3 regions of the Kitasatospora sp. NPDC059827 genome follow, and region 3 is predicted to be linked to each of the others. Evidence: riboswitches for the same ligand, from Rfam matches in the RefSeq annotation. Region 3 holds a riboswitch; each other region holds the start of a gene.
The links. Region 3 has a riboswitch for cobalamin ahead of ACFV8H_RS04470 (CoA-acylating methylmalonate-semialdehyde dehydrogenase). Riboswitches for the same ligand answer to the same signal wherever they lie in the genome.
Positions count from the first base shown of each region.

Region 1: another riboswitch for cobalamin. It lies ahead of ACFV8H_RS25010 (ribonucleoside-diphosphate reductase subunit alpha); the one in region 3 lies ahead of ACFV8H_RS04470 (CoA-acylating methylmalonate-semialdehyde dehydrogenase).
Region 2: another riboswitch for cobalamin. It lies ahead of ACFV8H_RS19850 (HoxN/HupN/NixA family nickel/cobalt transporter); the one in region 3 lies ahead of ACFV8H_RS04470 (CoA-acylating methylmalonate-semialdehyde dehydrogenase).

Region 1 covers NZ_JBHWIV010000043.1:18,947-28,739, reverse strand. The annotation lists gene ACFV8H_RS25040 (acyltransferase family protein) at 1-215, shown strand, start outside; gene ACFV8H_RS25035 (glycoside hydrolase family 113) at 224-1,417, opposite strand; gene ACFV8H_RS25030 (glycosyltransferase family 2 protein) at 1,434-2,885, opposite strand; gene ACFV8H_RS25025 (hypothetical protein) at 2,932-3,837, opposite strand; gene ACFV8H_RS25020 (glycoside hydrolase family 26 protein) at 3,962-5,416, opposite strand; gene ACFV8H_RS25015 (Fis family transcriptional regulator) at 5,556-6,674, opposite strand; cobalamin riboswitch at 7,015-7,147, shown strand; gene ACFV8H_RS25010 (ribonucleoside-diphosphate reductase subunit alpha) at 7,341-9,752, shown strand; gene ACFV8H_RS25005 (ribonucleotide-diphosphate reductase subunit beta) at 9,752-9,793, shown strand, end outside.
Region 2 covers NZ_JBHWIV010000029.1:19,677-29,469, reverse strand. The annotation lists gene efp (elongation factor P) at 1-507, opposite strand, end outside; gene ACFV8H_RS19890 (aminopeptidase P family protein) at 582-1,688, opposite strand; gene rpmF (50S ribosomal protein L32) at 1,799-1,972, opposite strand; gene rpsR (30S ribosomal protein S18) at 2,014-2,250, opposite strand; gene ACFV8H_RS19875 (CobW family GTP-binding protein) at 2,303-3,472, opposite strand; gene rpsN (30S ribosomal protein S14) at 3,478-3,783, opposite strand; gene rpmB (50S ribosomal protein L28) at 3,783-4,019, opposite strand; gene rpmG (50S ribosomal protein L33) at 4,185-4,349, shown strand; gene ACFV8H_RS19855 (type B 50S ribosomal protein L31) at 4,380-4,628, shown strand; gene ACFV8H_RS19850 (HoxN/HupN/NixA family nickel/cobalt transporter) at 4,701-5,822, opposite strand; cobalamin riboswitch at 5,854-6,048, opposite strand; gene ACFV8H_RS19845 (ArsR/SmtB family transcription factor) at 6,130-6,513, shown strand; gene ACFV8H_RS19840 (hypothetical protein) at 6,567-8,249, shown strand; gene ACFV8H_RS19835 (AAA family ATPase) at 8,427-9,793, opposite strand, start outside.
Region 3 covers NZ_JBHWIV010000004.1:196,797-206,589, reverse strand. The annotation lists gene ACFV8H_RS04510 (FAD-dependent oxidoreductase) at 1-524, opposite strand, end outside; gene ACFV8H_RS04505 (TetR/AcrR family transcriptional regulator) at 647-1,363, opposite strand; gene ACFV8H_RS04500 (CsbD family protein) at 1,516-1,719, shown strand; gene ACFV8H_RS04495 (hypothetical protein) at 1,776-1,937, shown strand; gene ACFV8H_RS04490 (enoyl-CoA hydratase) at 2,016-2,789, opposite strand; gene mmsB (3-hydroxyisobutyrate dehydrogenase) at 2,786-3,667, opposite strand; gene ACFV8H_RS04480 (enoyl-CoA hydratase/isomerase family protein) at 3,664-4,728, opposite strand; gene ACFV8H_RS04475 (acyl-CoA dehydrogenase family protein) at 4,728-5,873, opposite strand; gene ACFV8H_RS04470 (CoA-acylating methylmalonate-semialdehyde dehydrogenase) at 5,879-7,378, opposite strand; cobalamin riboswitch at 7,575-7,766, opposite strand; gene ACFV8H_RS04465 (hypothetical protein) at 8,008-8,229, opposite strand; gene ACFV8H_RS04460 (short-chain fatty acyl-CoA regulator family protein) at 8,376-9,767, opposite strand.

The DNA.
Region 1 (9,793 bases), on a different contig from region 3:
CCCAGCCGCAGTCCCCGGCCGCGCCGGCGGCCACCCCGACGCCGACGCCGACCCCGACGCCGAGCTCCACCCCGACGCCCACCCCCACGCCCACGCCCACGCCCACGGCGAGCACCCGGCCGACGGGCCGTCCGACCCCGGCCAAGCCGGCCCGGACGCCGACCCCCAAGGGGACCCCGGGCGCCGGCGAGCACCCCGCCGAGCCCCAGCCGTAGCGGGCCCGCTACGGCTGCGGGACCTGGTAGGTCTGCGCGAAGCAGTCGCGGATCGCCTTCTCGGAGCCCGGGCGCCCGGCGTAGTCCATCCGCGGGGTGTCCGGGGTGACCGGCAGGGTCGGGTCGATGCCGAAGTACAGCGACCAGAAGTAGACGCCGCTCAGCTTGCGCTCCTGGGCGACCTGGCAGACCGCGGTGAACCAGGTGGCCTGGACGGCCTCGTTCACCTCGGTCTTCTTGTAGTACTCACCGGGCGTCTTGTACGCGCCCTTCTGCGCCGGGATGCCCACCTCGGTGAGCTTGGTGGTCGGCTGCGGCCCCGTGCCGCGCTTGTCGAGCCAGGCGTTCCAGCTGGCCTTCAGGTCGGCGATCGGGGCGTCGTCGTCGGAGTTCTTGGCCGGCGGGTAGGCGTCCGCGCCCGTCCCGTCGACGGGTACCGCGATCGGGCCCTTGGACCAGTTGTCGAAGTTCGCGTCGTACGCCAGCTCGCCGTGGAAGGTCTTCCTGGCCTCGTCGACCAGTCCCTGCCAGCGCGGGTCGCCCTCCAGCGAGTTGAACTCGGTGCCGAGGGTGAACTCCGCCGCGGAGTGCTCCTGGGCGGTCTTCAGGTACGGCGCCAGGAAGGCGGCGTAGCTGGCGAACCAGGCGTCCCGGTCGGTCGGCGTGATGTTGCCGCGCCACTTGAGGGTGTGGACGTAGTCGAACACGTCCTCGTCCATGAGCGGACGCACGGTGGTGCGCAGACCGGCCCGGTGGGCGGCGTCCAGCAGCAGGGCGAGGCGCTCCGGGGTGGGCGAGGTCGGCCGGGCGGCGACGGCGTTCGACTTGGTACCCGTGGTGTAGTACGGGAACGTCACCGACAGGGAGTTGGCGTTCAGCCCGACCACGTACTTGACGATGCGGTCGACCTTGCCCTGGACGAAGTTGTCCGGGTCCGCCGGGTCGTCCAGCCAGTACACCTGCACGCCCCACTCGGGGCTCCCCTTGGTCCACGGGCGGGCCACCTTGGGGCCGGTGTCCTCGACCGGCGGCGCGTCCTTGCCGAAGCCCCAGACCCGGCCCTGCTCGGTGGGGGCGGCGAGGTGGACGGTGGTGGGCCGCTGGTGGTCGAACCGGATCGGGTGGTCCCCCCACACCACGGGGACGGCCACGGCGACGGCGACGACGACGGTCGGCAGGATGAAGATGGCGGGGCGCTTCAACGGTCGTGACTTCCGATCAGGCCGGTTTGGCGATGACGACGAACTTGTTCTCCTCGCGCTTGAGGAACTTGATCAGCCCCCGCAGCCCGCCCCAGCCCTCCAGGAAGGAGAACACCGGGATGCAGGCCACCACGACGATCGGCTCCCACCACTTGCGCCGGTGGTTGGCCGAGGCGACCACGTTCAGCCGCAGCCCCTCCCAGTAGGTCCAGATCACGTAGGCGAAGTTGATCGCCCACAGCAGCACCACGGACTGGGTGACCGGCGAGGTGTTCCAGGTACCGGTGAACCAGGCGACCATCAGCACCAAGCCGACGTGCTGCAGCGGGCCGAGCACCCAGCTGACCATGCCCATCCCGATGAACAGCCGGTACCGCAGCGGGATGGTCCGGTTGAAGCAGAGCGCGACCAGGCCCCAGGCCCAGCGCTCGCGCTGCTTGAGGAAGTCCTTGACGCCGGCCGGCGAGGCGCCGTAGCAGCGCCCGTTGAACCAGTCGCTGCGGCCCGGGTAGCGCTGGCAGAAGTTCAGCGCCATCTGGGCGTCCTCGACGATGGTCTTCGGCCCGAAGTCCCAGCCGATGGTGGCCTCCACCGAGGAGCGCACGATCAGCAGCTCGCCGTGCACGCCGGCGATCGGGGTGCCGGTGCCGGTCATCGCCCGGAAACGGGCGATGTCGTCGGCCGGGCGGATCGCGTCGGCGAGCCAGGTGAAGGTGGAGACGGCGTTCTCCCGGGGGTACGTCAGGATGCCCTGCGCCATGTGCTTGGCGTCGTCCCCGGCCCGGCGCTGCCGGTTGACGAACTGGGCGACGGCGGCGGCGGTGTCCGGCCCGACGCCGGTGTCGTCGTCCATGTGCAGCACCCAGACGTCGTCCTGCGCCTCGCCCTCCTCGATCCGCAGCTCGTGCGAGTAGTGGTTGGCGCGGGCCTTGAACTTGGTGCCGTTGGCCGTCTCGTACGCCTTCGGCACGGTCACCACCCGGATCAGCGGGTGGCGTTCGGCCAGCTCGTCGATCTTCTCGGCGGCGGCGCAGCCCTCCTCGGTGAGGATGTCCACCCTCATCCAGGGGAAGTACGACGGCAGGTGCTCGACGTACGAGAGCACCGAGCGCTCCAGCGCCGGGTAGGTGTCGTGCCGGCCGATGGTCGGCACCAGCACGATCAGGAAGTCGTCCTCGGCCGGCGCGGGCGGGGTCATCCGATCCACCTGCCGCAGCCGTCGGCGGACCATCAGCACCCCCTGGAAGCCGATCAGCACGCCGAACACCGGCATGCCCCACAGGATGGTGATCGCCCAGCCGAGCGGGGTCGGGTTGGGCACGTACGCCCAGATCGAGAAGGTAAAAATGATCGCGAAGGCGGTGTAGAACGGCAGCACCCGGGGCTTCCAGGACATCTGTCGCTCGGCGAGCCGGGCGGCCTCGCGGGACGTGGTGAGCACCGTCCGCGCAGGGGCTGTGGACGTCATGGCGGAAGTCGTTCCTCGTCTGGTGTCGGTCGGTCCGGGCGGTCGGTCAGGCCTGCGGCGGGTGCGGGGCCGGGGGCGCTTCTGCGGCCGGCGGCGCGTCCGCGGGCGGCGGCACGACCGGGCCGGGGGCCACCTGGCCGGCGCCCTGCGGGCCGGGCACGGGCGGGGCGGGCACGGGCGGGGCGGCGGGCCACTGCTGCTGGAGCGCGGTCGGCTGGTACGTCGGCGCCGCCTGGGGCGGCTGCTGGGCGTACGGACCCGGCCCGGGCGGCACCGGCTGGGGCTGCGCAGGCGGCCAGGCGGCGGGCTGCGGCTGCGGCTGCGGCTGCGGCTGCGGCAGTTGTTGCTGCGGCTGCTGGTACCACACCGGCTGAGCCGGCGGCTGGGCCGACCACCCGGGCTGCGGCTGCCCCGGCTGCGGCACTCCGTACGGACCCGGCAACGGCGCGGACGGCAGCGGCGCGGACGGAACCGCGCTCTGCGCGAGCGGCCAGGGCGTCCCGGCCGGGGAACCCTCCGGCTGCTCCCGCCACTTGGAGCGGGCGAGCAGCACGATCAGCGTCGCGGTGACGACCACGCCGAGCGCGAAGGTGGCGAGCTTGAGTCCGCCCTCGGTCGTCCCCGTGAACCACTGCCGCTGCGGTTCGTCCAGCAGCGCGCCGGTCAGGCTGCGCACCCGGTTGTAGCCCTCGACCAGTGCCACGCCCGCCGCCACCCCGAGCGCCCAGGAGCGCCCGCGCAGCAGCAGGATGCCCGCGGCCAGGTACAGCAGGCCGTAGTTGAGGCTTCCGGTCTCGGCGTCCACCGAGGTCCCGCCGTAGTAGAAGATGCCCTTGAGGTAGGTCGCGAAGCCGACCTGCCCGAAGCAGTTGTAGGCCGCCCAGCCGAGCAGCACCACGCCCCAACCGACCGCCAGGCCACCGGCCCCGCGTATCGGACGTGCCTGTGTCATCCCCGTACCCCCGCCCCTTCGGTCCTCTCCCGACCGTTCACCGAGCCCTCGGGCTTCGCCGCCACAGGATGCCACACGGCACAACGGACCCGGAATTCCGCCCGTTCAACCGATCCGGACCCGATCAGCGGACGTGCAGCCCGCCCCAGTCGATGCTCCCGCCGGACGGTCCGGAGCCGCCGGTGATCGCCAACGGGCTGTGGTAGGTGGCGTTGACGTCCGCTCCGGAGTTGCGCGGCTGGTCCGGGGCCAGGTTGTCGGAGGTGAGGGACTGCCCCCAGACCGTCCAGATCGTCCAGGGGGTGCGGCTGAGGGTGTCCGGCTGGCGGGAGTTGACCGGCACGGCGAAGGACTCGGCGAGCATCCTCGGCTTGCGGTAGGCGGCGAGCCCGTCGTAGTAGCGCTTGGTCCAGACCTCGCCGGTGCCGATCGGGTGCGCCGGACTGCCGCTGTAGTCGTCCACCCCGACCACGTCGACGTACTGGGAGCCCGGGTAGTAGTCCCACGGGTCCACGCCCGGGGCGCCGTCCCAGGAGACCGGTGTCCAGACGAACAGCAGGTTGTGCAGGCCCCTGGTCTCCACCAGGTACTTGTAGGTGATCCGCCACAGCGCCTGGTAGTCGGCCGGCTTCTGGCCCGCCCACCAGAACCGGCTGGCGCAGTCCCGGACGTTCATCTCGTGGTAGGGGCGCAGCAGCACCGGCACGTCGTGGGCGGCCAGGTACTCCAGGTGGTCGGCCAGGTAGGACAGGTCGGTGACCAGTGCGCGGTACTCGGGGGTGTCGCCCCCGGCGTCCACGACCCGGCCGAACCAGCCCGGGTCCTTGGCCGCCGGGGAGTTCGAACAGAGCACCCGGTCGAAGGACTTGACGGCGGACCCGGGGTAGGGCTCGTGGAAGGACATGCCGACGATCCCGGCCGGGGCCCCGCCGTTGTCCGGGAGTTCGGTGGTGCTGCCGTCGCAGTTCTGCTGGACGCCGGAGGCGTCGTAGGTGCCGTCGTCGGCGCGCGGGTGGCCGGACCAGACGGCGGTCATCAGGTCGACGGCGTCGTCGGTGTACTGCCAGCCGGTGCGGCAGGTGGGCCAGCGGCCGGCCGAGTAGGAGCGCGGGTTGCCGACGCCCCAGGCGTTCTGGCCGTAGCCGGGGCCGAGGTCGGTCTCCATGAAGCCGGGCAGCCGGCCGGTGATGTCGGCGGCCTTCTTGTAGTAGTAACCGACCTGCTTGGTGCCCCGGTAGTCGCCGTACTCGGGGTTGTTGCGCTCGTTGTGCGCCTCGACGTGCTGGCCGATCACCGTGCCGCCGCTGTGCCCGGTGCGGGCCTGGGCCTCCAGGTCCGCGAGGAACTGCTGGACGGCACGGGCGTTCGGCGAGGCCTGCGGGTCCCGGGCCAGCAGGTCCCGGCCCACGTCCGGCGGCAGGGTGCGGCCGGGGGCGCCGACCGACACCGGCACCCGGACGGGCGGTCCGACGTCGGTCCGGTCGTCGCGGTCCAGCAGCACGAGACTGCCGGCGGCGACCACGATGCCGGCCGCGGCCAGCACGGCCGGCCTACCGCGCAGGACTCTGGGCAGGGCCACGACCGCTCCTCCGGTTTCTCGCCGGCGCCGACCCCCGCGGACGCAACCGGAACACGCGTACGAATGACTCCGACGAGAGCCTGCCACACTCCCCCGGTCCCGGCGAACGGGTCCGCCGGGACCGGGGTGTCACCGCGGGTCAGCCGGTCGCGGCGGCCGCCGGAGTGCCCTGCGAGCCCGGCGTGGCCGAGCCCGCCGCCTTGGCCCGCTGGAGCAGCTGGCCCTTCACGTGCTCGGCGAACCCGGCGGACGCCGCGGTCGCGGCGGCGTCAGGGGCGTTGCCGCCCTTCGCCGAGCCCTCGACGGTGAAGTAGGCGTACCGGCCCAGGCTGCTGTGCGTGCCGGTGCAGCCGGGGTTGGCGCAGAACGCCGGGGCGCCCGGCGCGGGCAGGCCCTTGAGCTGCCCGGCGTAGTTCTTCATCGCCGTCTCGGCCTGGATCCTGTGGTCGAAGACCGCGACGCCGACGGTCACCGCGCTGTCGCCGGAGACGTACGTCGCCCGGAGCACCTTCTGGCAGCCCTGGTCGCCGAGGACCTTGCCGAGCCCGCCGGTGGTGGAGTTGCCGTCCCAGCAGGGCTGGTCCAGCGCGACCACGGTCCGGTTCCAGGACACGCCGTTGACCGTCACCTGCAGCGCGGAGAACAGCGCCCCCGCGTCCTGCGGCGCCGGGTCGGTGGCGACCTCCCAGATCGGCTTCGACGGGTCGTCCGGCTGCCCTCCCGCGGTCGCACCGCCGTTCGACGGTCCGGGGGTCGACGGGCCGCCGTTCGACGGGCCGGGGGTCGGCTTGCCCGAGACGGACGCGGACGCGACCGCACCGCCACCGGGCTTGGCCGGGTCGTCCTTCTTGCCGAACAGCAGCACGCCGCCCGCGGCCAGACCACCCACCAGGACGACGGCCACCGCGCCGCCGATGATCCTCACCCGGCGCTTGCGCCTGCCGTCGGCCTCGTTGCGGTCCGCCAGCGCCGCCCAGTCCGGCTCGACGCGCTGCGGCGGCACCGGCCGCTGCGGCGCGACCGGCTGCTGTGCGGGAACCGCCTGCTGCGGGGGACCCGGCTGCTGCGGGGGACCCGGCTGCTGCGGGGCCTGCTGCCACTGCGGCTGCGCAGCCGGCGGCTGAACCGGCTGGGGCGCCGGCTGGGGCACCGGCGGGACGGGCTGGGAGAACGGCTGCGCCGCCGGCGCCACCGGTCCGTACGAGGCCGGCGGCGGGCCGAAACCACCGCCCGGCGGCGGCACCGGACCCGGCCCCACCGGCTGCTGATTCTGTGCGCCCCCCGGCCCGGCGGGAGGCGTCCCCTGCGGCCCGTGCCCAGGTACACCAGTTCCGTCGCTCATGCGCCCAGATCGTAGGGCATCACCCGCACCGTCCCTCGGCCCGGTGACCGTTCCGTATCGAAACCAGGACGCCCGACGCGCCGGGCCCGGGTGTCCGGCACCCGGATCCGGGGTGTCCGGCGGGCGGCCGCGACACGTCCGGAGCGTGGTTCCGGGCCTCGGACGCCCACGAACCGCCACCGGCCCGGGCACAACCCGTCATCGCGACAACACACCACGCCGTACTACATGTGGTGTCGCATCGAGGAGACACCACTACATGTATGCTCGCTTCTGCTGTCGATGCAGGGGAACCCGGTGGGAATCCGGGACTGCCCCGCAGCGGTGTGCGGGCGGCTCCAGCAGCCGTACCGCGAGTCCGAGTACCTGCCGAACAGCGTGCGCCACGGCCCTCCCGCAGAGGCCGCGCCAAGCACCAGCACCACCCCTCCGGGCCTCGCGGGCGGGCCGGGGAGACACCTCGCGCGACGCTTTTTGCGTTCGCGCCGTGCTCCCCTGCCCAGATCGGCCCGGGTGACCCCGATCACCGCCGCACGATCGCCGCCAGGAGAGAGCGCCTTGACCACCGCTGCCTCAGTCACCCTGCCCGCCCAGGGCTCCGGTACCGCCTTCACCGACCCGACGGTCTCCGACCCCGGCGGTGCTCTCCTGCGGCTGCTCACCGACCGCAGCGCCGACCTCACCGAGGTCGACCCCGGCCATGTCGCCGCCGCCGCGCTGCGCGGCCGCCACGCCGGCTCGGACTTCGCCGAGCTGCGCGGTCTGGCCGTGGACGCCGCCGCGTCGATGATCGCCGAGGACCCCCAGTACTCGAAGCTGGCCGCCCGCCTGCTCGCCCTGGAGATCGTCGACGAGGCGAACAGCCAGGGCTCGACCTCCTTCTCCGCCTCGATCGCCGTCGGCCACGCCGAGGGCCTGATCGGCGACACCACCGCGGCCTTCGTCGCCAAGCACGCCGACGCCCTGAACGCGCTCGTCGACGCCAAGGGCGACGACCGCTTCGAGTACTTCGGCCTGCGCACCGTCCAGTCCCGCTACCTGCTGCGCCACCCGATCACCCGCAAGGTGATCGAGACCCCGCAGCACTTCCTGCTCCGCGTCGCCTGCGGCCTGGCGGTCGGCGACTCCGAGCAGTCGGTGCGCGAGGTGTCCGAGCTGTACGGCCTGATGAGCCGCCTGGAGTACCTGACCTCCTCGCCGACGCTCTTCAACTCCGGCACCCGGCACCCGCAGATGTCCAGCTGCTACCTGCTGGACTCGCCGCTGGACAACCTGGACTCGATCTACAACCGCTACGCGCAGATCGCCCGCCTCTCCAAGCACGCCGGCGGCATCGGCCTGTCCTACTCGCGCATCCGCTCGCGCGGCAGCCTGATCCGCGGCACCAACGGCAAGTCCAACGGCATCGTCCCGTTCCTGCGCACCCTCGACTCCTCGGTCGCCGCCGTCAACCAGGGCGGCCGCCGCAAGGGCGCGGCCTGCGTCTACCTGGAGACCTGGCACGCCGACATCGAGGAGTTCCTGGAGCTCCGCGACAACACCGGTGAGGAGGCGCGCCGCACGCACAACCTCAACCTGGCCCACTGGATCCCGGACGAGTTCATGCGCCGCGTGAACGCCAACGCCGACTGGTCGCTGTTCTCCCCCGCCGACGTCCCCGAGCTGGTCGACCTGTGGGGCGCCGACTTCGACGAGGCCTACCTCAAGGCCGAGCTGGCCGGCAAGGCCGTCCGCACCATCCCGGCGCAGACCCTCTACGCCCGCATGATGCGCACCCTCGCGCAGACCGGCAACGGCTGGATGACCTTCAAGGACGCCTCCAACCGCGCCGCCAACCAGACCGCGCTGCCCGGCCGCACGGTGCACTCCTCCAACCTGTGCACCGAGATCCTGGAGGTCACGGACGACTCCGAGACCGCCGTCTGCAACCTGGGCTCGGTCAACCTCGGCGCGCACGTGGCCGAGGGCGCGTCCGTCGAGGACCTGCTCGGCGCCATGGACTGGGAGCGCCTCGACGCCACCGTCCGCACCGCCGTGACCTTCCTCGACCGCGTGGTGGACATCAACTTCTACCCGACCACCGAGGCCGGCACCTCCAACTCCCGCTGGCGGCCGGTCGGCCTCGGCGTGATGGGCCTCCAGGACGTCTTCTTCAAGCTGCGGATCGACTTCGACTCCGCCGAGGCCGCCCGGCTGTCCACGCTGATCGCCGAGCGCATCATGCTCACCGCCTACGAGCGCTCCGCCGACCTGGCCGAGCAGCTCGGCCGCCACGAGGCCTACGGCGAGACCCGCGCCGCCCGCGGCGAACTGCACATCGACCACTTCCCGAGCGCCGCCCCGGAGTGGACCGACCGCTGGACGGCGCTGCGCGCCCGCATCGCCGAGACCGGCCTGCGCAACTCGCTGCTGCTCGCGATCGCCCCGACCGCGACCATCGCCTCCATCGCCGGCGTCTACGAGTGCATCGAGCCGCAGGTGTCCAACCTGTTCAAGCGCGAGACCCTCTCGGGCGAGTTCCTCCAGGTCAACCCGTACCTGGTGCGCGAGCTCAAGGAGCTCGGCGTCTGGGACCAGCAGACCCGCGACGCCCTGCGCGACGCCAACGGCTCCGTCCAGGAGCTCGGTTGGCTGCCGGAGCAGGTCCGGTCGCTGTACCGCACCGCGTGGGAGCTGCCGCAGCGCGCCCTGATCGACCTGGCCGCGGCCCGCATGCCGTACCTGGACCAGAGCCAGTCGCTGAACCTGTTCATGGCGGCGCCGACCATCGGCAAGCTCAGCTCGATGTACGCCTACGCGTGGAAGGTCGGTCTCAAGACCACCTACTACCTGCGCTCGCGCCCCGCGACCCGGATCGCCCAGGCCGCCTCGGGTGCCGCCCGCACCGCCGCTGGTACGCCGGTGCCGGTGAACACCCCGACCCTCACCCCCGAGGAAGAGGCCGCACTGGCCTGCTCCCTGGAGAACCCCGAGTCCTGCGAGGCCTGCCAGTAATGTCCGACGATCGCCAGAAGATGCTGCTCGACCCCGGCTTC
Region 2 (9,793 bases), on a different contig from region 3:
GGTGACGACGAAGAGCGGGACCTGGATCTCGGCACCGGTCTCCAGGGTGGCCGGCTTGGTGCCACCGGTGGAGCGGTCGCCCTGCACGCCCGGCTCGGTGTGGGAGATCACGAGCTCGACGGAGGTCGGGAGCTCGATGTAGAGCACCGCACCCTCGTTGGTGGCGACGAGGGCCTCGAAGCCCTCCAGCAGGTAGTTCGCGGCGTCACCGACGACGGCCGGCTCGATGACGAGCTGGTCGTAGGTGTCCATGTCCATGAACACGAAGTTCTCGCCGTCCTTGTACGAGAACTGCATGCCGCGCTTGTCGACGTTGGCGGTCTCGACCTTGGTGCCGGCGTTGAAGGTCTTGTCGACGACCTTGCCCGTCAGGACCTCCTTGAGCTTCGTACGCACGAAGGCCGGGCCCTTGCCGGGCTTGACGTGCTGGAACTCGACGACGGACCAGAGCTTGCCGCCCTCCAGCTTGAGGACCATGCCGTTCTTGAGATCGTTCGTGGAAGCCACGGGCGCACTTACTCCTGGATATAGCTGTCAAGGAACCAAGGGTTCGCGTCCTGCCGCCGACCCGGGGGCCGCCGTCACAGGGCGAGGAGCTCCTTGGTGGTGATGGTGAGCAGCTCGGGCCCGCCCTCCTCGAGGGGGCGCACCACGAGCGTGTCCTCGATCCGGACCCCGCCCTTGCCCGGGAGGTGGACCCCTGGACCGACGGTGACCGGCACGCGGCTGTCCAGTTTACCCATGTCCGACGGACCGAGGCGCGGCGCCTCCCGGATCTCCAGCCCGATGCCGTGGCCGACCGGGTGCGGAGAGGCCTCGGCGTGCCCGGCCGCCTCCAGGACCTGCCGGGCCACCCGGTCGGGCACGCACTGCTCAACCCCCGGGCCGAGCGCCTCCCGACCTGCCCGCTGGGCGCGGAAGACCAGCCGGTGCAGCTCGACCTGCCAGGGCGCGGGAGCCGCTCCGATCACGAAGGTCCGGGCGGTCGAGACGCCGTAGCCCCGGTACTGGGCGCCCATCACCACGGTGAGGAAGTCGCCCTCCTCCACCCGGCGGTCGGTGGGCTGGTGGGCGGGCTGGCCGGAGTGGCTGCCGGTGCCGACCGACACCGGGAAGGCCGCCCGGTCGGCTCCGTGGTCGATCATCCGCCGCTCCAGCTCCATCGCCAGGTGCCGCTCGGTCCGGCCGACCAGGATCGACTCCAGCAGCTCGCCCAGCGCCTGGTCGGCGATCTCGGCGGCGATCCGCAGGTCCGCGATCTCGTGCTCGTCCTTGACCACCCGCAGCCGCTCCACCACCTGGCCGAGGTCCGCCAGCCGGCCGCCCTCCAGCAGGCCCGCGACCGCCCGGTGCCGGGTGACGGTCAGGTCGTGCTCCTCGACGGCCAGGTCGCGCACCCCCAGCCGGTCCGCGGTGGCGGCGGCCGCCAGGGCGGTGTCCGCCCCGGCCGCCACCGGCACCTGGGTGACGTCCGCGGCGATCAGGTGCTCCCCCGAGTCGTCCGGCGGCAGGTCGTCCGGGAGCGTCAGCAGCACCCGGTCCCGGGTCAGCAGCAGGGTCGCCCCGCAGGGCGCGCAGCCCGTCAGGTACCGCACGTTCGCCGCCCGGGTGATCAGCGCCGCGTCGGCGCCGGCCGCGCTGCAGTGCTCCCTCACCCGCTCCCGCCGCCCCGCGTACGCATCCGCCATGCGTCGAGCCTACGAACCCCCGGCCCGAACCGCCCGCCGAGCACCCCCGAGGGATGCGCCGGCACCCCACTGCGCCCCGCGCGCCCCTGCGCACTCCCCGCTGACCGCCGTCACCTCCCCTCCGGGTCGATCAGGCCCCGGCGGTAGGCCGGGACGAGGTTCTGCGGGACGAGCATCTCCCGGCCGTTCAGGGTGATCGGGACGAGCTTCGGGCCGGTCGCCTTCCACTGGGCGCGGCGGTGCCGGGTGTTGCTGCGCGAGGTCCTGCGCTTGGGAACTGCCATCAGGGGCTCCTAACGGGTGGTGCCGGGCCGTCGGGTCCGGGCTATCGGGTGGTGCCGGAGGCGTACGGGAGGAGGGCCGTCTCGCGGGCGTTCTTGACCGCCCGGGCCACCGCCCGCTGCTGCTGGACGGTGAGCCGGGTGACCCGCCGGCTGCGGATCTTGCCGCGGTCGGAGACGAAACGGCGCAGCAGGTCGGTGTCCTTGTAGTCGACGTACTCGATGCCGGCCGCGACCAGCGGGTTGGGCCGGGCCTTCGGTGCGGCGGTGCGGTTGCGCACGGGTGCTCCCTTGCGGAGGTGGACGGGGTCGGTCAGTGGTGGGTGGGGTCGGTCAGTGGTGGACGGGGTCGAGGAGGTCCCGGAAGCCGTCCGGAAGGGCCTTCCAGCCGGGTTCGCCGGCGGCGAGTTCGGCGTCGGTGAGCAGGCAGGAGTCGAGCAGTTCGGTGAGGCCGTCGACGTCCAGCCCCTCCGCGGTGAAGCTGAGCTGCTGCACCCGGTCCCCGTGCAGGGGGTGCCAGTCGAGGGCGGCCGCGGCGCGGCGGGCCGGCGGGTAGAGGTCCCAGGCGGCGTCGGGCAGGGCGATCAGCCAGGGCCCGCACTCCTCGACCGCGAGGTTGGCCCCGGCCGCGTCCCAGGCGAGCATCAGGTCGGGCCGGTTGGCGAGCCAGAACCGGCCGCGGCTGCGCTGGGCGGCCGGGACGAGCAGTTCGAGGGCCCGGTGCAGCCGTTCCGGGTGCAGCGGCCGGCGGCGCTCCCAGACCAGGGTGCTCACCCCGGCCTCGTCGCTCTCCTGGGGGAGCAGCGCGACCGCCGGGTTGACGCGGTCGCGCGCGGCGGCCACGTCGAAGCCGCCGAGGGCGGCCCGGGCGAGCGCACCGGTGCCGAGCCGGACCACCCGGGCGGTCGGGTGGAGCTGGCGCAGCAGCGCGAGCCCCGGCGCGTGCGCGGTGGCGCGCGGCACGGCGAGCGTGGTGGCGTACTCGACCTGGTGGGCGAGCGCCTCGGCGCGGGTGCGTTCGTCCCGGGCGGCGGTGTGCTGCCCGTGCTCCACCAGCTCGTCGGGCACGGAGAGTTCGCCGATCAGCCGGTCCGGGTCGACGGCGGTGACCACGCCCGCGAGTTCGATCGCCTCCGCCAGGGGGCGGCCGTCCACCTCACCCCCGGCGAGCACCTCGACCGCGGGGTGCGGGTCGCTGCCGCCCCAGAGTTCGACCACCGCGAGCCCGTACCGGCCGCCGTCGGCGAGTTCCAGCAGCCGGGGCAACAGGTCCTCGCGCAGGGCGCAGCACGGGCAGTCGTTCACCAGCGGGACCGAGTCGGTGTCGAACGCCCCGCCGGCGTCCCGCAGTTCGCGGTGGACCAGGCCGCGCGCGGCGTCCCGCAGGTCGTGCCGCAGCACCACGGCGTCCACTGCGGCGGCCGTCAACTCCTGGACGGCGGCCCGGCGTTCGTCCGGGTGCAGCCCGGCGACCACCACCACCGGGAGCCTGGTGCCGTCCATGTCGCTCACCAGCTCGCCTTGCGCACGCCCGGCAGGTGTCCGGCGTGGGCGTGGACGCGCAGGTTGACCCGGGAGAGGCCGAAGGCGCGCAGGTAGCCGCGCGGCCGGCCGTCGACGGCATCGCGGTTGCGGACCCTGGTGGGGCTCGCGTCGCGGGGCTGGCGGGCGAGTTCGGCCTGGGCGGCGGCGCGCTCGGCCGGGGCGGTGCCGGGGTGGGCGATGAGCCGCTTGAGTTCGGCCCGGCGTTCGGCGTAGCGGGCGACGATCACTCGCCGCTGCTCGTTCTTGGCGATCTTGCTCTGCTTGGCCATCAGACCTTCCCCCCTCGGGCGCGGATGCGGGCGACGGCGGCCTCGACGCCGATCGCGTCGACGGTCTTGATCCCCTTGGCGCTCAGCACCAGCCGGACGTACCGGCCCTCACTGGGCAGCCAGTAGCGCTTGCGCTGGATGTTGGGGTCGAAGCGGCGCGGGGTGCGGCGGTGCGAGTGCGAGATCGCGTTGCCGAAGCCGGGCCGGCGGCCGGTGAGCCGGCAGTGGGCGGACATGGGTGCTCCCTGGCGTCCGGGAATGGGCAGGACGGAGGTCACGTTACACCAGATGAAAATGACATCCATTTCGGTGTACGGTTCCGATCCAGCCCCGCGAACCCCGCACCAGAAGGCCCCGAGCGACCGAGAGTCCACGGGCCCGAGACCCCAGGAGGACGCCCGATGGCCCGCAGCGAACTGCGCCCCGTGATCAAGCTCCGCTCCACCGCCGGCACCGGCTACACGTACGTGACCCGCAAGAACCGCCGCAACGACCCGGACCGGATGGTCCTGCGCAAGTACGACCCGGTCGCGGGCCGGCACGTCGACTTCCGCGAAGAGCGCTGACCGCACGAACCCCCTCGGAGGAGCCCCGCCATGAAGCCCGGAATCCACCCCGCCTACCGCCCGGTCGTCTTCCGCGACAAGGTCGGCGGCCTCGCCTTCCTCACCCGCTCCACGGTCACCGGTGACCGCACGGTCGAGTGGGAGGACGGCAACACCTACCCGGTGATCGACGTCGAGATCTCCTCGGCGAGCCACCCCTTCTACACCGGCCAGTCCCGGGTGCTCGACACCGCCGGCCGGGTCGAGCAGTTCCGCCGCCGCTACGGCGACCGGCACTGACGGCGGAACGCGAACGGCGCCTCCCCGGCTCGGGGAGGCGCCGTTCGCGACGCGTGGGGACTGCCGCCACGGCTACTGCTGCTGCGTGGGCGTCCAGCGCTTCTCGACGCCCGCCAGCTTCCAGTACGCGATGGCGATCGCCCACACCACCACGAACAGCCCGGCGATCGCGTAGCCGACGTTGTCCAGCGAGATGTCCGCGATGAACCCGGTCACCGGGTCGGTCAGGTCGAGCTTCTCGTGCAGCACGCCGACCAGCTCGATGGTGCCGATGATGAAGGCCACCGCGATCGACAGCCCGGTGATGGTCAGGTTGTAGTACACCTTGCGCACCGGGTTGGAGAAGGCCCACTGGTACGCGAAGTTCATGAACGTCCCGTCCAGGGTGTCGAACAGGCTCATCCCGGCCGCGAACAGCAGCGGCAGGCAGACGATCGCGTACCAGGGCAGCCCGGCCGCCGCGCCCGAACCGGCCATCACCATCAGGGTGACCTCGGTCGCGGTGTCGAAGCCCAGGCCCAGCACCATGCCGACCGGGAACATCTGCCCGGGCCGGGTGATCGAGCGGGTCGCCCGGTTCAGGATCCGGGCCATGAAGCCGCGCGAGTCGAGGTGCGCCTCCAGCTCCGACTCGTCGAACTGCCCGGCCCGCATCGAGCGGAACACCTTGAGGATGCCGAGCAGCGCCGCCAGGTTGAGCGCGCCGATCAGGTAGAGGAAGGCGCCGGAGGCCGTGGTGCCGACCAGCCCGAGCCACTTGTGGGTGGCCGAGTCGTCGTCCATCAGCGTGTTCGCCAGCTGGGCGCCGCCCGCCACCAGGGCGGCCATGACGACCACCATCGAGGAGTGGCCGAGCGCGAACCAGAAGCCGACCGAGACCGGCCGCTTGCCGTCCGCCATCAGCTTGCGGGTGGTGTTGTCGATCACCGCGATGTGGTCGGCGTCGAAGGCGTGCCGCATGCCGAGGGTGTAGGCCGTGATGCCCAGGCCCACCCCGAAGACCTGGGTGCCGACGGCGTAGTTGTGCGGCGCGACCAGGAAGACGAGGGTCCCGAAGGCCACCACGTGCATGGCCAGGATCACCCCCATCAACCCGGCGGTCCGGAGGGTGTCCTCGCGCTTCCACCGGAAGGTGGGCAGTACGGAGGGGGCGGGGCCCGCCTCGGCGGGCGCGGCGGTTTCGGGCAGGGTCATCTTCGGATCACGCTCCAGCACCTCGTGGAATGACTTCGTGAGATGCCGTGGCCGGTCTCCTGGCTCACGGGGCTTCCCGACCCGCCTTCCCAGGTGCACGAAGCACCCAGTGGCACGTGGATCCGGACGACTGTCCCCCGATCACAGTGGCGAGGGCCGCTCCGGAATGGGACCCGTTGAGGGTCCGTCACCGGTCTTCCCGAGCACCACGGCGGGGAACACCGTAGGGGCAGGACCACACCCTCGCAAGGTTGCGCACCTGTGCAGGTGTCCAGGATCACAGGTCGTGAGCTGCCAGAATGTCCGCATGCATCTCGTACCGGCCGACCGCGCGGGCCACCGCACCATCGACGGACACCGGGTCTGCGAGGCCATCGCCGCCATCGGGGACACCGCCCACGTCCGGACCTGGGCCGAGCGGTTCTCCCTGCTCTCCGACCCCGGCCGGCTCGCCCTGCTGCTCGCCCTCCACCGGGCCGGCCCGCTCGCCGTCAGCGACCTGGCGGTCGCCACCGGCATGCGCGACCCGGCCGTCTCCCAGGCCCTGCGACTGCTCCGCACGGCGGGCGTGGTCACCGGCGACAAGGACGGACGCGTGGTGCGCTACCGGCTCGTGGACGACGCCCTGCGCCCCCTCCTCGACGAGTGCGCCGCCGCCGACCACGAGGAGCCCGCCGCGGCGGCGGGCTGACCGACACTCGGCAAACCACGCCGGGGGCGCGGCGGGGTGAGTACGATCACGATGTGCCGTCCCACCCCCACGTCTGGCCCGCCGACCGCTGGAACACCCGCCCGGTCAAGGCCCGCGTGCTGGCGGTCGCCCGCACCCTCACCTCGGCGACCCGGGTCCTGGACGTCCTCACCCTGCTCGACCCGGACGGCATCGAGCGGTACTTCACCGTCAACCCCGGCTCCGCCTTCGCCGACCGCGCCCTGGACGAGTACCTCCACGGCCTGCCCGGCTACACCGTGCTGGACTGGGAGGACGCCGTCCGCCACCGCTTCGACCTGGCCGTCGCCTGCGCCGTCCACGCCTCCATGCACCGGCTGGACGCCCGCCTGGTCGTCCTCCCGCACGGTGCCGGCTACAACCGCCTGGTCACCGAGTCCACCGGCGACGCGGTCAGCTCCGCCGGCCTCTCCCGCAACGAACTCACCCACCGCGGAGAGGTGTTCGTCGACGTCCTCGGCCTCTCCCACCCCGAACAGCTGGACCGGCTGCGGGCCTCCTGCCCCGAGGCCCTGGACGTCGCCGAGGTCGTCGGCGACCCGTGCTTCGACCGGATCCTGCGCAGCCGACGCTCCCGCGACGGCTACCGCGCCGCCCTCGGTGCCGTCGACGGCCGCCGACTCGTCGTCGTCGACTCCACCTGGAGCGAGCACTCGTTATTCGGCCGTCACCCCGACCTGCCGCAGCGGCTGGTCCGCCAACTGCCCGCCGACGAGTACGCGGTGGCCGTCGTGCTGCACCCCAACATCTGGAGCCGGCACGACCCGGCGGCCCTGCTCGACGACGCCCGGCGGATGGGCCTGCGCCTCGTCCCGCCCCACCAGGGCTGGCAGGCCGCCCTCGTCGCCGCCGACGTCATGATCGGCGACCACGGCTCGGTCTCCTTCTACGGCGCCGCCCTGCGACGGCCCACGATGATCGTCGCCACCGGCGCCGCCGAACTCGACCCGCGGTCCCCCAGCTACGCCTTCGGCCAGGCCGCACCCGTCCTCGACCCCGACGGCGACCTCGCCGCCCAACTCGAACTCGCCCTGGCCCGGACCCCGGACGACCGCACCGACCTGACCGCCATCACCGACCGCTCGCTCGCCCACCGCGGCGAATCCGCCCGACTGCTGCGCCCACTGCTCTACTCCTTCCTCGACGGCCTCGACGAGCCCGCCGGCGAACCCGTCCTGCCGCCCTACCCCAAGCCCGCGCCCCGGCCCGGAGGCGGCGAAGGGCCGAGCGCGTACGACGTCGAGGGCAAGAGCGAGGGGACGGAGGTCAGCCTGCGGCGCTACCCCTTCCACCCCGACGACCACACCCCGCGCGGCTTCCACGCCCTCACCGACGACCACCCGGGCGACGCCCTGCGGTACACCGCCGAAGTCCTCGCCCGCACCGAGGCCCGGGCCGAACGCCCCGCCGTCGACTGGCTCGCCGACACCGCCCTCGAACTGCCCGGCCTCGCCGTCGCGGTGGCCGCCCTCGGCCCGGCCCGGCACCTGCTCCGGCTGCCCGGCGGCCGACTCCTCGAAGCCCACGCCGCACGCGACTTCGGCAGCCCCGAGCCCGTCCTCGACCCCCTGCTGCTCGGCTCCGCCGTCGCCTGCTGGCTCTCCGACGGCGGCGACCCGGCCGGCCTGCCCGAACACGGCCTCACCGTCCGCACCGGCCGGCACTGCACCCGGGTCGCCTTCACCGCCGGGCCCTGACCGGCCCCGGGCCTTAGGCCCTGTCCGGTCGATCTTGTCGGATCAGCCCGCGGCGGTGGGCGCCCGGCTGGGCGTGCGCCCGGATCGTCCTCGTACTGGGTGTACTCGGGCGATTCGGGCGTGCGGCCAGGCGGGATGCCCGGCGTCGCGGGCCCGGCAAGATCGGCCGGACAGGGCCTAACCGGCCAGCTCCCGCAGCCGGGCCCGGCTCCGCGCCGCCAACTCCGGGTCGTCCAGTTCCTCGGCGAGGGCGAGCAGCAGGGTGTGCGCCTGGGCCTCCTTCGGGTACGCCTTGCGTTCCTCGGCCCGCCGGACGCAGTCGCCCGCGTCCGCGACGGCCAGGTCGAGCCGGCCGAGCGCGCGGTGGGCCCGGGCGCGGACCAGCGGCAGCTTCATCAGCATGTCCCGGTCGTCCGTGTCCACGGCCCGGGCACCGGCCTCCGCGAGCACGGCCAGCGCCTCCTCCGGGCGGCCGTCGGCGATCAGGGCCTGCGCCAAGTTGTAGCTCTGCACGATCTCGCCGTGGGCATCGCCCCGGTTCTCCTCCAGCGCCAGCGTGAACCGCTCGACGGCGTCACCGGGCCGGCCGTCGGCCAGGCACAGCAGGCCGTCCGTCTCGTACAGCACGCCCACCACCTGGCGGTTGGCCACCAGCGGCACCTGCTCGGTGGCGAGCGCCAGCTGCTCGGCGGCGAGCCGGAACTCCTGGCGCTCGTAATGCGCCCGGGCCAGCTGGTTGTGCATCCGGACCACCGCGTCCGGGTTGTTGGCCCACCGGGCCGACTCGATGCCGGTCCGGTGGGTGGCGATCCAGTCCTCGTAGAGCTTCCGACCGTGGTAGAGCGGCCACAGCGACTCGCACAGCCACCACGCCTCGTCGTGCCACTGCTGGTCGGCCGCAGCCTTCACCACCGCTCGCAGGTTCGCCCGTTCCGCGTGCAGCCACTCCAGCGCGTCCGCTCCGGACGGGAAGCCGGGCAGAGCGTCGCCGGTCGGGTCCTGCAACCGGAGCCGAGGCCCGGTCGCCCGGTCGGCCACCGACGCCCTGCCCCGGTAGTACGCCACCGCCCGCGCCAGCAGCTCGGTGCGGTCGGGCAGTTCACGGGCGCAGACGTAGGCGTGGGTGCGCACCACCTCGTGGACCTGGAAGCGGTCGTCCACCCCCTGGTCGACGACCACGTCCAGGAGGTGTACGGCACACAGCTCGTCCAGGGCGTCCTCCGCCCGTTCGATGCCCACCGCGGCCGCCAGTTCGGCCGACACGAACGGGCCCGGGTGCACACCGATCAGGTGGTAGAGCGCCCGCCCCTGCGGCGAGAGCCGCTCGTACACCGGGTCGTACGTTCCCCGCAGGTTCCCCTCGTCGTTGTCCAGCACCGCCAACCTGCCCTCCTGGTGGGACAGTTCGGCGATCACCTGACCCACCGACAACCGGCCCCGGCGCAGCAGCTGGCTGCCGACCGCGTTCAGCGCGATCGGCAGCCCGTCGCAACGCTCCACCAGCGCCGCCACCTCGTCGTCGGTGCCGCGCTCGGCGCTCAGCC
Region 3 (9,793 bases):
GTGTAGGCGGGTACGGCGTCGGAGAGCAGCGGCCGCACCCGGGACCAGGCGCCGTCGGCGCCGATCAGGAGGTCGGTGGTGACGGTGGACCCGTCGGCAAAGGTCACCTCGTGGCGGCCGTCGCCGAGCGGTCGGACGCCGGTGGCCTTGCTCCCCCAGCGGACGGTGTCCTCGGGCAGCGAGGCCAGCAGCAGGTCGCGCAGGTCGCCGCGGTCGACCTCGGGGCGGCCGCCGGTGCCGTCGTCCTGCTCCGCGACGCGGACCACGGCGTCGGGGCCGACCAGGCGCATCTCCTGGCCGCCCGCGTGGACGAGCCCCAGGAAGTCCTCGTACAGGCCGGCGGCCCGCAGCGCCCGCTGACCGGTCTCCTCGTGGATGTCGAGCATGCCGCCCTGGGACCGGGCGGCGGCGGAGGCCTCCAGTTCGAAGACGACGGCCGGGACGCCGTGGACGTGCAGCACGCGGGCGGCGGTGAGACCGCCGAGACCGCCGCCGATGATCGCGATGGGGTGGTGGGTGCTCATGGGTGCCTCCTGAGGATTGACCGGACTCCTCCACGGTAACGAACATGTTCGTTCCGAACAAGTTCGTCGATGGGCATGTCGACGCCCAGCACCCCGGACGCCCGGGCCCCGAGTCAGCGGGTTCAGCCCTCCGCGCCCGGGACCGGCGTCCCGGTGATGCCGTTGACCAGCACGTCGAAGCCCCAGCGCAGGCGCTGCTCGGCCGAGCCGCCGACCAGGACGGGCATGTGCGCCCGGATCGCCGGGTGGGTGCCCTCGTCCACCGTCCGCAGGGCCCGGGTGGTGGCGCTCCAGGCCTCGTCGGACGCCGGGTCCTGCGCCTGCGTCGCGTGCTCGGCGGCCGTGGCGGTGGCGTCCTGGAGCAGCTTGTCCACGCCCCAGGCGACCTGCTCCCGGGGGGCGCCGCTGCGGGACAGCAGGCCGAGGACGCACTCCACCAGTCGCAGGTAGTTCTCGCCGCTGGGCCGCGCCACGACGGCCGAGCGGGCGAGCTGGGGGTGCGCGAAGAGCACGGCGGTGTAGGAGGCCAGGACGGCACGCAGCCGCTCGCGCCAGTCGTCCCCCTCGACGGCCGCGGCGCCGTCGGGGCGCCCGCCGGTCAGGTCGACCTCCCCCAGCAGGGCGTCCAGGACGGCGGCGTGCAGCTCGGCGGTGTTGGCCAGGTAGACGTACAGCGAGGCCGGGCCGGTGTCCAGCTCCGCGGCCAGGCGGCGCATGGTGACCTTCTCCAGCCCCTCCGCCCGCATGACCCGTACGGCGGTGTCGACGATCCACCGACGGGACAGGGCGGGCTTCGCCGGGCGCTCCCGGCGGCTGATCGGCTCTCTTCTCGCGGTCATCCCCCGATCGTAACGAACGCGTTCGAGGCGGCCCGGGCCCGCCCGGACACCGATCCGCCCCGGTGCATGGAAGGGCGATTACGGGGCAAACGGAGACGAACAGCGGCGACGGAGCCACGTCGCCGACGAACGAGGGACCATGGGAGGACCGGATGGGCAGCCTGTCGAACAAGGCGCGGGAGCTGGCCGGCAAGGCCAAGGAGAAGGCCGGGGACGTGACCGGCGACCAGAAGCTCAAGGGCGAGGGTCAGGCCGATCAGGTCGAATCGAAGGCCGAGCAGGCCGCGGACGACGTCAAGGACGCCGTGCGCGGCGCCGCCGACCGGGTCAAGGGCGCCTTCGGGCGCGAGCGCTGACGGCGGCGCCCACCGGCGGGCACGAGGACGAGGCGAGGAAGCGGAAGGGGAACGACATGGCACTGCTCCTGTTCATCCTGCTCATCGCGGTGGTGTTCGGCTTCGTGGGCGTCCTGGTGAAGGGGCTGCTGTGGCTGCTCCTGATCGGGATCGTCCTCTTCGTGGGCGGCCTGGTGTTCGGCGGCCTGCGGCTCGGCGGCCGACGCGCCGGGAGGTAGGACGCGGCCATCGGGGAAGGGCCGGGGCCGGGTCGATCACCCGACCCCGGCCCCGGCCTCGGCCCGCCGCCCCCGGCGTCAGCGGTTCTCGAACTTCGGCGCCCGCTTCTCGGCGAAGGCGGCCATGCCCTCCTTCTGGTCAGCCGCGGCGAACACCGAGTGGAACAGCCGGCGTTCGAAGCGGACGCCCTCGGCGAGCGCCGTCTCGAAGGAGCGGTTGACGCTCTCCTTGAGCATGACCGCCGCCGGGGTGGACATCGCCGCGACGGTCTCGGCGGTGGCCAGCGCCTCGGTGAGCAGCTGGTCGGCCGGGACGATCCGGGCGACCAGGCCGGCCCGCTCGGCCTCCTCGGCGCCCATCATCCGGCCGGTGAGGCACAGGTCCATCGCCTTGGCCTTGCCGACGGCGCGGGTGAGGCGCTGCGAGCCGCCGATACCCGGGATCACCCCGAGCTTGATCTCCGGCTGGCCGAACTTCGCGGTGTCCGCGGCCAGCAGGATGTCGCACATCATCGCCAACTCGCAGCCGCCGCCCAGCGCGTAGCCCGCGACCGCCGCGACCACGGGCTTGCGCAGGGCCGCGAAGCGGTCCCAGGCGGCGAACCAGTCGCCGAGGTAGGCGTCGACGAAGTCGAGGGACTGCATCTCCTTGATGTCCGCACCGGCCGCGAAGGCCTTCGCCGAGCCGGTCAGCAGCAGGCAGCCGATCTCCGGGTCCCGGTCGAACTCCGTTGCCGCCGCGACGACTTCGTTCATCAGCCGGGTGTTCAGCGCGTTCAGCGCCTTCGGCCGGTCGAGGGTGATCAGCCCGACCCGGCCCTTGCGCTCGACCAGGATCGTCCCGTACGTCATACGCGCTCCCTCAGCGTGGTGATGATGGCGGAGAAGTCCAGACCGCCGCCCTCGCCCCGGGCGAAGTCGGCGAACAACTCGGCTGCCCGGCGGCCGAGTTCGGTCGGCGCGGCGGTCGCGGTGGCGGCGTCGGCGGCCAGCCCCAGGTCCTTGGCCATCAGGGCGGCCGCGAACCCGGCGGCGTAGTCGCGGTTGGCCGGGCTGGTCGGCACCGGCCCGGGGACGGGGCAGTTGGTGGTGAGCGCCCAGCACTGGCCGGAGGCGGTGGAGGCGACCTCGTAGAGCGCCTGGTGGCTGAGGCCGAGGCGCTCGCCGAGGACGAAGGCCTCGCTCACCGCGATCATCGAGACGCCGAGGATCATGTTGTTGCAGATCTTCGCGGCCTGCCCTGCGCCGGAGCCTCCGCAGTGCACCACCTTGCGGCCCATCGCGGCCAGCACCGGTTCCGCCTCGGCGAACTCGGCCTCATCCCCGCCGGCCATGAAGGTCAGGCTCGCGGCCTCGGCTCCGGGGACGCCGCCGGAGACCGGCGCGTCCACGGCCCGGTGCCCGACCGTACGGGCGAGGTCCGCGGCCACCCGGGCGTCGCCGACCGCGACGGTGGAGCAGTCCACGAACAGCGCCCCGCTCGCCGCGAGCGTCAACTCCTCGTAGGCATCCAGGACATGACGTCCCGTCGGCAGCATGGTGAGCACCACCTCGGCGTCGGTGACGGCCTCCGCCGCCGAGCCGGCCACCGTCACGCCGTGGGCGGCCGCCCGCTCCCGGGCGGCGGCCGAGAGGTCGTAACCGGTCACCCGGTGACCGGCCTTGACCAGGTTGGCGGCCATCGGGCCGCCCATGTTGCCGAGTCCGACGAATCCGATCGCGAGGGTCACCAGCGCTCCAGGGGTGTGGTGGCGGCGAGGCCGAGTTCGCGCTCGCCGAGCGGGGCGAAGTAGCGGGCCACGACGGCGTCCTCGACCTCGGCCAGGGTGGCCGGGTGCCAGCGCGGTGAGCGGTCCTTGTCGATCACCTGGGCCCGGATGCCCTCCGCGAGGTCCGGGGTGGCGAGTGCCGCGCAGGAGATCCGGTACTCCTGGTCGAGCACCGCTTCCAGCGGGCCGAGCGCCCGGGCCCGGCGCAGGGCGGCGAGCGTCGCCTTCACGGCGCTCGGGGAGTTGGCCGCGATCCGGTCGGCGGCCGCCTTCGCCTCCGGTTCGCCGCTGTCGCCGAGCCGGTCGAGGATCTCCTCGACGGAACCGGCCGCGTAGCAGCGGTCGATCCAACCCCGCTGCCCGGCCAGCGGACCGGGCGGCGCGGCGGCGACGTGCCGTTCCAGGGCGTCGTGCACGGGTCGTTCGGCCAGGTCGTCCAGCAGCGCCGGGAGGCGTTCGGCGGGGACGTGGTGGTCGGCGAGCCCGCAGAGCAGGGCGTCCGCGGCGCCGACGGAGCCGGCCGTCAGGGCCAGGTGGGTGCCGAGTTCGCCGGGGGCGAGGGCGAGCAGGTAGGTGCCGCCGACGTCGGGGACGAAGCCGATCCCGGTCTCCGGCAGGGCGATCCTGGTGCGTTCGGTGACGATCCGGACGCTGCCGTGGGCGGAGACGCCGACTCCGCCGCCCATCACGATGCCGTCCATCACGGCCACGTAGGGCTTGGGGTAGCGGGCGATCCGGGCGTTGAGGTGGTACTCGTCGCGCCAGAACTCCTCGGCGGCGCCCTGATCCCCGCCGGAGGCGGCGCGGTGGATGGCCACGATGTCGCCGCCCGCGCAGAGCCCGCGCTCGCCGGCGCCGGTGATCACCACGGTGGCCACGGCCGGGTCGTGCTCCCAGTCGTCCAGGGCGCGCGCGATGCGCCGGACCATGCCGTGGGTGAGGGCGTTGAGCGCCTTGGGGCGGTTGAGGACGATCAGCCCGGCCCGGCCCTCGCGGTGGACCAGGACCTCCTCGGCACTCATCAGGCGGCTCCGATCAGACCGCGGGCGACGATGACGCGCATGATCTCGTTGGTCCCTTCCAGGATCTGGTGCACCCGCAGGTCGCGGACGATCTTCTCGATGCCGTACTCGGCCAGGTAGCCGTAGCCGCCGTGGAGTTGGAGCGCCTGGTTGGCCACCTCGAAGCCGGTGTCGGTGGCGTGCCGCTTGGCCATCGCGCACAGCTGCGGTGCCCGCCGGTCGCCCCGGTCCAGAGCCGCGGCGGCCCGCCAGAGCAGCGCCCGGGCGGCCTCCAACTCGGTGGCCATGTCGGCGAGCCGGAACTGCAGCGCCTGGGTGTGCAGCAGCCGGGCGCCGAAGGCCTCCCGGTCGGCGAGGTGGACGGTGGTGCGTTCCAGGGCGCTCTGGGCACCGCCGAGCGAGCAGGCGGCGATGCCGAGCCGGCCGCCGTTCAGGCCGGCCATGGCGATCCGGAAGCCCTCGCCCTCGCCGCCGAGCAGGCGGTCGGCGGGCAGCCGGACGCCGTCCAGGACGACCTGGCGGGTGGGCTGGGCGTTCCAGCCCATCTTCCGCTCGTCGGGGCCGAAGGAGAGCCCGGGGTCGTCCCGCTCCACCACGAAGGCGGACACCCCGGCGGCGCCCGGGCCGCCGGTGCGCGCCATCACCACGTACACCCGGGCCGCGCCCGCGCCGGAGATGAACTGCTTGACGCCGTCCAGCACCCAGTGGTCGCCGTCGCGCACCGCCCGGGTGGCGAGCGCGGCGGCGTCGGAGCCGGCGCCGGGTTCGGTGAGGCAGTAGCTGCCCAGGTCCTCGGCGGTGCAGAGCGCGGGCAGCCAGCGGTGGCGCTGGTCCTCGCTGCCGTAGCGGTCGACCATCCAGCCGACCATGTTGTGGATGGACAGGTAGGCGGCAACGGACGGGCAGCCGCCCGCCAGTGCCTCGAAGGCCACCACGCCGTCGAGCCGGGAGAGTTGGGAGCCGCCGACGTCCTCCCGGACGTAGACCCCGGCGAGGCCGAGGTCGGCGGCCTTGCGCAGCACGTCCACCGGGAAGTGCTTGGTCCGGTCCCACTCGACCGCGTGCGGGGCCAGGCACTCGGCGGCGAAGGCTCCGACGGCCTCGGCGATCGCGACCTGATCCTCCGTCAGTTCACTGGTGTGCACGGCGTTCACCCCATCGTCGGCATGGTGAAGCTCGCGCCCTCCTTGACCCCGGAGGGCCAGCGCGAGGTGACGGTGCGGGTGCGGGTGTAGAAGCGGATCGAGTCCGGACCGTGCTGGTTGAGGTCGCCGAAGGCGGAGCGCTTCCAGCCGCCGAAGGTGTGGTAGGCGATCGGCACCGGGATCGGCACGTTGACACCGACCATGCCGGTGTTCACCCGGCGGGCGAAGTCCCGGGCGGTGTCGCCGTCCCGGGTGTAGATGGCCACGCCGTTGCCGAACTCGTGCTCGCTGGGCAGCCGCAGCGCCTCCTCGTAGTCGGCGGCGCGGACCACGGTGAGCACCGGGCCGAAGATCTCCTCCCGGTGGACGCGCATCTCCGGGGTCACCCGGTCGAACAGCGAGGCGCCGAGGAAGTAACCGCCCTCGTGGCCCTCCAGCCGGAAGTCCCGCCCGTCGACGACGAGTTCGGCGCCCTCCCGGACCCCGAGGTCGAGGTACCCGCGGACCCGCTCCAGCGCGTCGGCGCCGACCAGCGGGCCGAAGTCAGCCGCCGGATCGTCCGAGCGGCCGACCTTGAGCGCGGCGATCCGCTCGACCAGCTTGGCCACCAGCGCGTCCGCGGTCTCCTCCCCCACCGGGACGGCCACCGAGATCGCCATGCAGCGCTCCCCCGCCGAGCCGTAGCCGGCGCCGATCAGCGCGTCGGCGGCCTGGTCGAGGTCCGCGTCCGGCATCACGATCATGTGGTTCTTCGCGCCACCGAAGCACTGCGCCCGCTTCCCGTGGGCGGCCGCCGTCGCATAGACGTACTGGGCGATCGGAGTGGAGCCGACGAAGCCGACGGCCTGCACCCGCTCGTCCTCCAGCAGGGTGTCCACCGCCTCCTTGCCACCGTTGACCACGTTGAGCACGCCCGGCGGCAGCCCGGCCTCCAGAAACAGCTCGGCCAGCCGCAGCGGCACCGACGGGTCCCGCTCGGAGGGCTTGAGAACGAAGGAGTTGCCGCAGGCCAGCGCGGGCGCGGCCTTCCACAGCGGGATCATCGCCGGGAAGTTGAACGGCGTGATACCGGCGACCACGCCGAGCGGCTGGCGCATCGAGTAGACGTCGATGCCGGTGCCGGCGTTGTCGGTGAACTCGCCCTTCAACAGGTGCGGGATCCCGGCGGCGAACTCCACCACCTCCAGGCCGCGTTGGAGGTCACCGTGGGCGTCGGCCACGGTCTTGCCGTGCTCGGCGGAGAGCAGCCGGGCCAGTTCCTCCTTCTCCTGCTCGACCAGTTGCAGGAAGCGCAGCAGCACCCGCGCCCGCCGCTGCGGGTTCCAGGCCGCCCACGCGGGCTGGGCCTGGGCGGCGTCGGCGATCACCGCCTCGACCTCGGCCCAGTCGGCCAGCGGCACCCGGGCCTGCACCCGGCCGGTGTTGGGGTCGAAGACGTCGCCGTAGCGGCCGGACGTCCCGGCGACGCGCTTGCCGCCGATGAAGTGGGTCAGTTCGCGGACCATCGGTTCCTTCTCTCGTCACGGGTGGGGAGAGGAGGAATGGAGAGAGCACGCCGCGGCATCGGACGTACGGTCGTACGCCCTTGCGGCAGGCGTTAAGTGACGAACCGTCAGGGGCGATGGGCCCCGACGGTCGGCAGCACGGCAGCGGAGCGGGAACAGCGGCCCGGAGTCATGCGTGTCGTCTCCATCCTCGTGGAAAACACGGATCATCCGCGGCCGGTATCCTGACTCCCGGATCCACGCCCGCCCCCTGGCCTTCCCGGCTGGCTGCCAGTGGCCGTCATCTGCGAGGACGAACTCCCCGGTCACAGTGGCGGGACCGTGCCGGACTCACACCGGCTTCCCTGACACCGCGGACCTGCCGTCGACCATATAGTTGGACGTCCTAGTAAGTCCAGACCCACCGCCGCGCGGCGCGGGCCCGAACGGTCACAGGGCCGCGACGGGTCACAGGGCCAGGACGGGCCGGTGGTGGTCGAGCCACAGCGCAAGGTCGGCCACGCGTTCCCGTAGAGCGAGGTGTCCATGCCCCCGACACCGATCGGCGAGTCCCGGGCCGCGACCACGGCCCTTCGCCGGACCGGCGGCGGGTCATCGGACCGCCGCCCCCGGGGGCCGTTCGATCGCGGTCAGCCGGCCGAAGCCGCCGAGAGGTCCAGCAGTCCCTCCTTGGCCTGGCGCACCAGGTCGCGGAACTGGTCCTCGCTCATCCGGATCTGCTGACCGAAGTCGTCGGTGATCCTCACCCGCCGGTCCGCCGGGGCCTCCCGGTCCAGGAACACCTGGGGGCAACCGCAGTTGCAGTTGCCGCAGAACGTCGCGAAGGGCTGTGGCGTCTCGTCGCCGGCCATCCGTCCCACCTCACTTCCGCCCGTGGCACACGGGGCTTCCGGGCAGGCGATGCCCTCCGATCGATACCGCCAAACCCGCTGGCAGGAAAGGTGGTTGTACTCGTCCGACGGCCCTCCGGGGGCTTCCTCGCCCCGTGCGGCACCGCTCAGGAGGACGCCGGGTACGGGACGAAGGTGCTGGTGTGCTCGTCGACGGCCAGCGGGCGGCCGATCGCCGGGGCCGAGCGCTGGGCGCAGGCCGGGCGTTCGCAGACCTTGCAGCCCAGGCCGATCGGGGTGGCGGCGGCCTCGTCGGCCAGGTCCAGGCCCGCGGAGTACACCAGCCGTCCCGCGTGCCGGAGTTCGCAGCCGAGGCCGATCGCGAAGGTCTTGCCGGGTCGGCCCCAGCCACCGGGCGAGCGGGTGACGGCCCGGGCCGTCCACAGGTAGCGGCGCCCGTCCGGCATGGCGGCGACCTGGACGTGGACCCGGCCCGGGGCGGCGAAGGCGTCGTAGACGTTCCACAGCGGGCAGGTGCCGCCGGTGCGGGAGAAGTGGAAGGGCGTGGCGGACTGCCGCTTGGAGACGTTCCCGGCCCGGTCGACCCGGACGAAGGAGAACGGCACCCCGCGCAGACCGGGGCGCTGGCAGGTGCTGAGGCGGTGGCAGACCGTCTCGTAGCCGACGCCGAAGTGGTCGGCGAGGTGCTCGATGTCGTAGCGGGCGGACTCGGCCTCGGCGTGGAACGCGGCGTAGGGCAGGACGAGGGCGGCGGCGAAGTAGTTGGCCAGGCCGATCCGGGTGAGCGAGTGCGCGGCCGAGCCTTCGGGGCTGTCCTGGGCAGCGAGTTCGGAGAGCAGCGCGTCGTGTTCCAGGTAGCCGAGCTGGGTGGCCAGCCGGAAGGCCTGCTGGCCGGGGCGCAGCCGGTCCGACAGCCGCAGGGTCCGGGTCCGCGGCTCGTACCGGTGCAGCTGCTCCCCGCCGGAGGCGAGCCGTACGCCGTGCACGTCGGCCAGCCGCTCGGCCAGCACCGCCCGCACCCCGCCGCGCCGCAGCCGGATCTCGCCCGCCAACTCCTCGGCTGCCGTGTCGAGTTCATGGACGTAGTTCTGCCGGCGGTAGAAGAACTCGCGGACCTCCTCGTGCGGGGTCCGGGTGTCGGCGGCCGGACCCCGGTCCCCCGCGAGGACGGCGAGCTGCTCGGCCAGGGCGCGCCGTCCCCGCCCGAGGTCGGTCAACAGCCGTGCCACGGCGGGCAGTCGGGTGGCGACCTCGTCGAGGTCACCGGGGGTGATCCGGCCGGCCGCGAGCTCCTCGCCGAGGCCGTCGCGCAGTTCGGCGGCGAGCCGGGCGCTGTCCGGTGGGGCGAAGTACCCGGCCTCCACGCCGAACGCCTCGGTGAGCCGCAGCAGCACCGCGACGGTCAGCGGGCGGGCGTCGTGCTCCAGCTGGTTGAGGTAGCTGGGCGAGAGGTCGATCATCCGCGCCGTGGCGGCCTGGCTCAGTCCGCGTTCCTCCCGGAGCCGGCGCAGCCTGGCCCCGGCGAAGGCCTTCCCCATCGTCCCGCACCTCCGTGTCCGGCCGT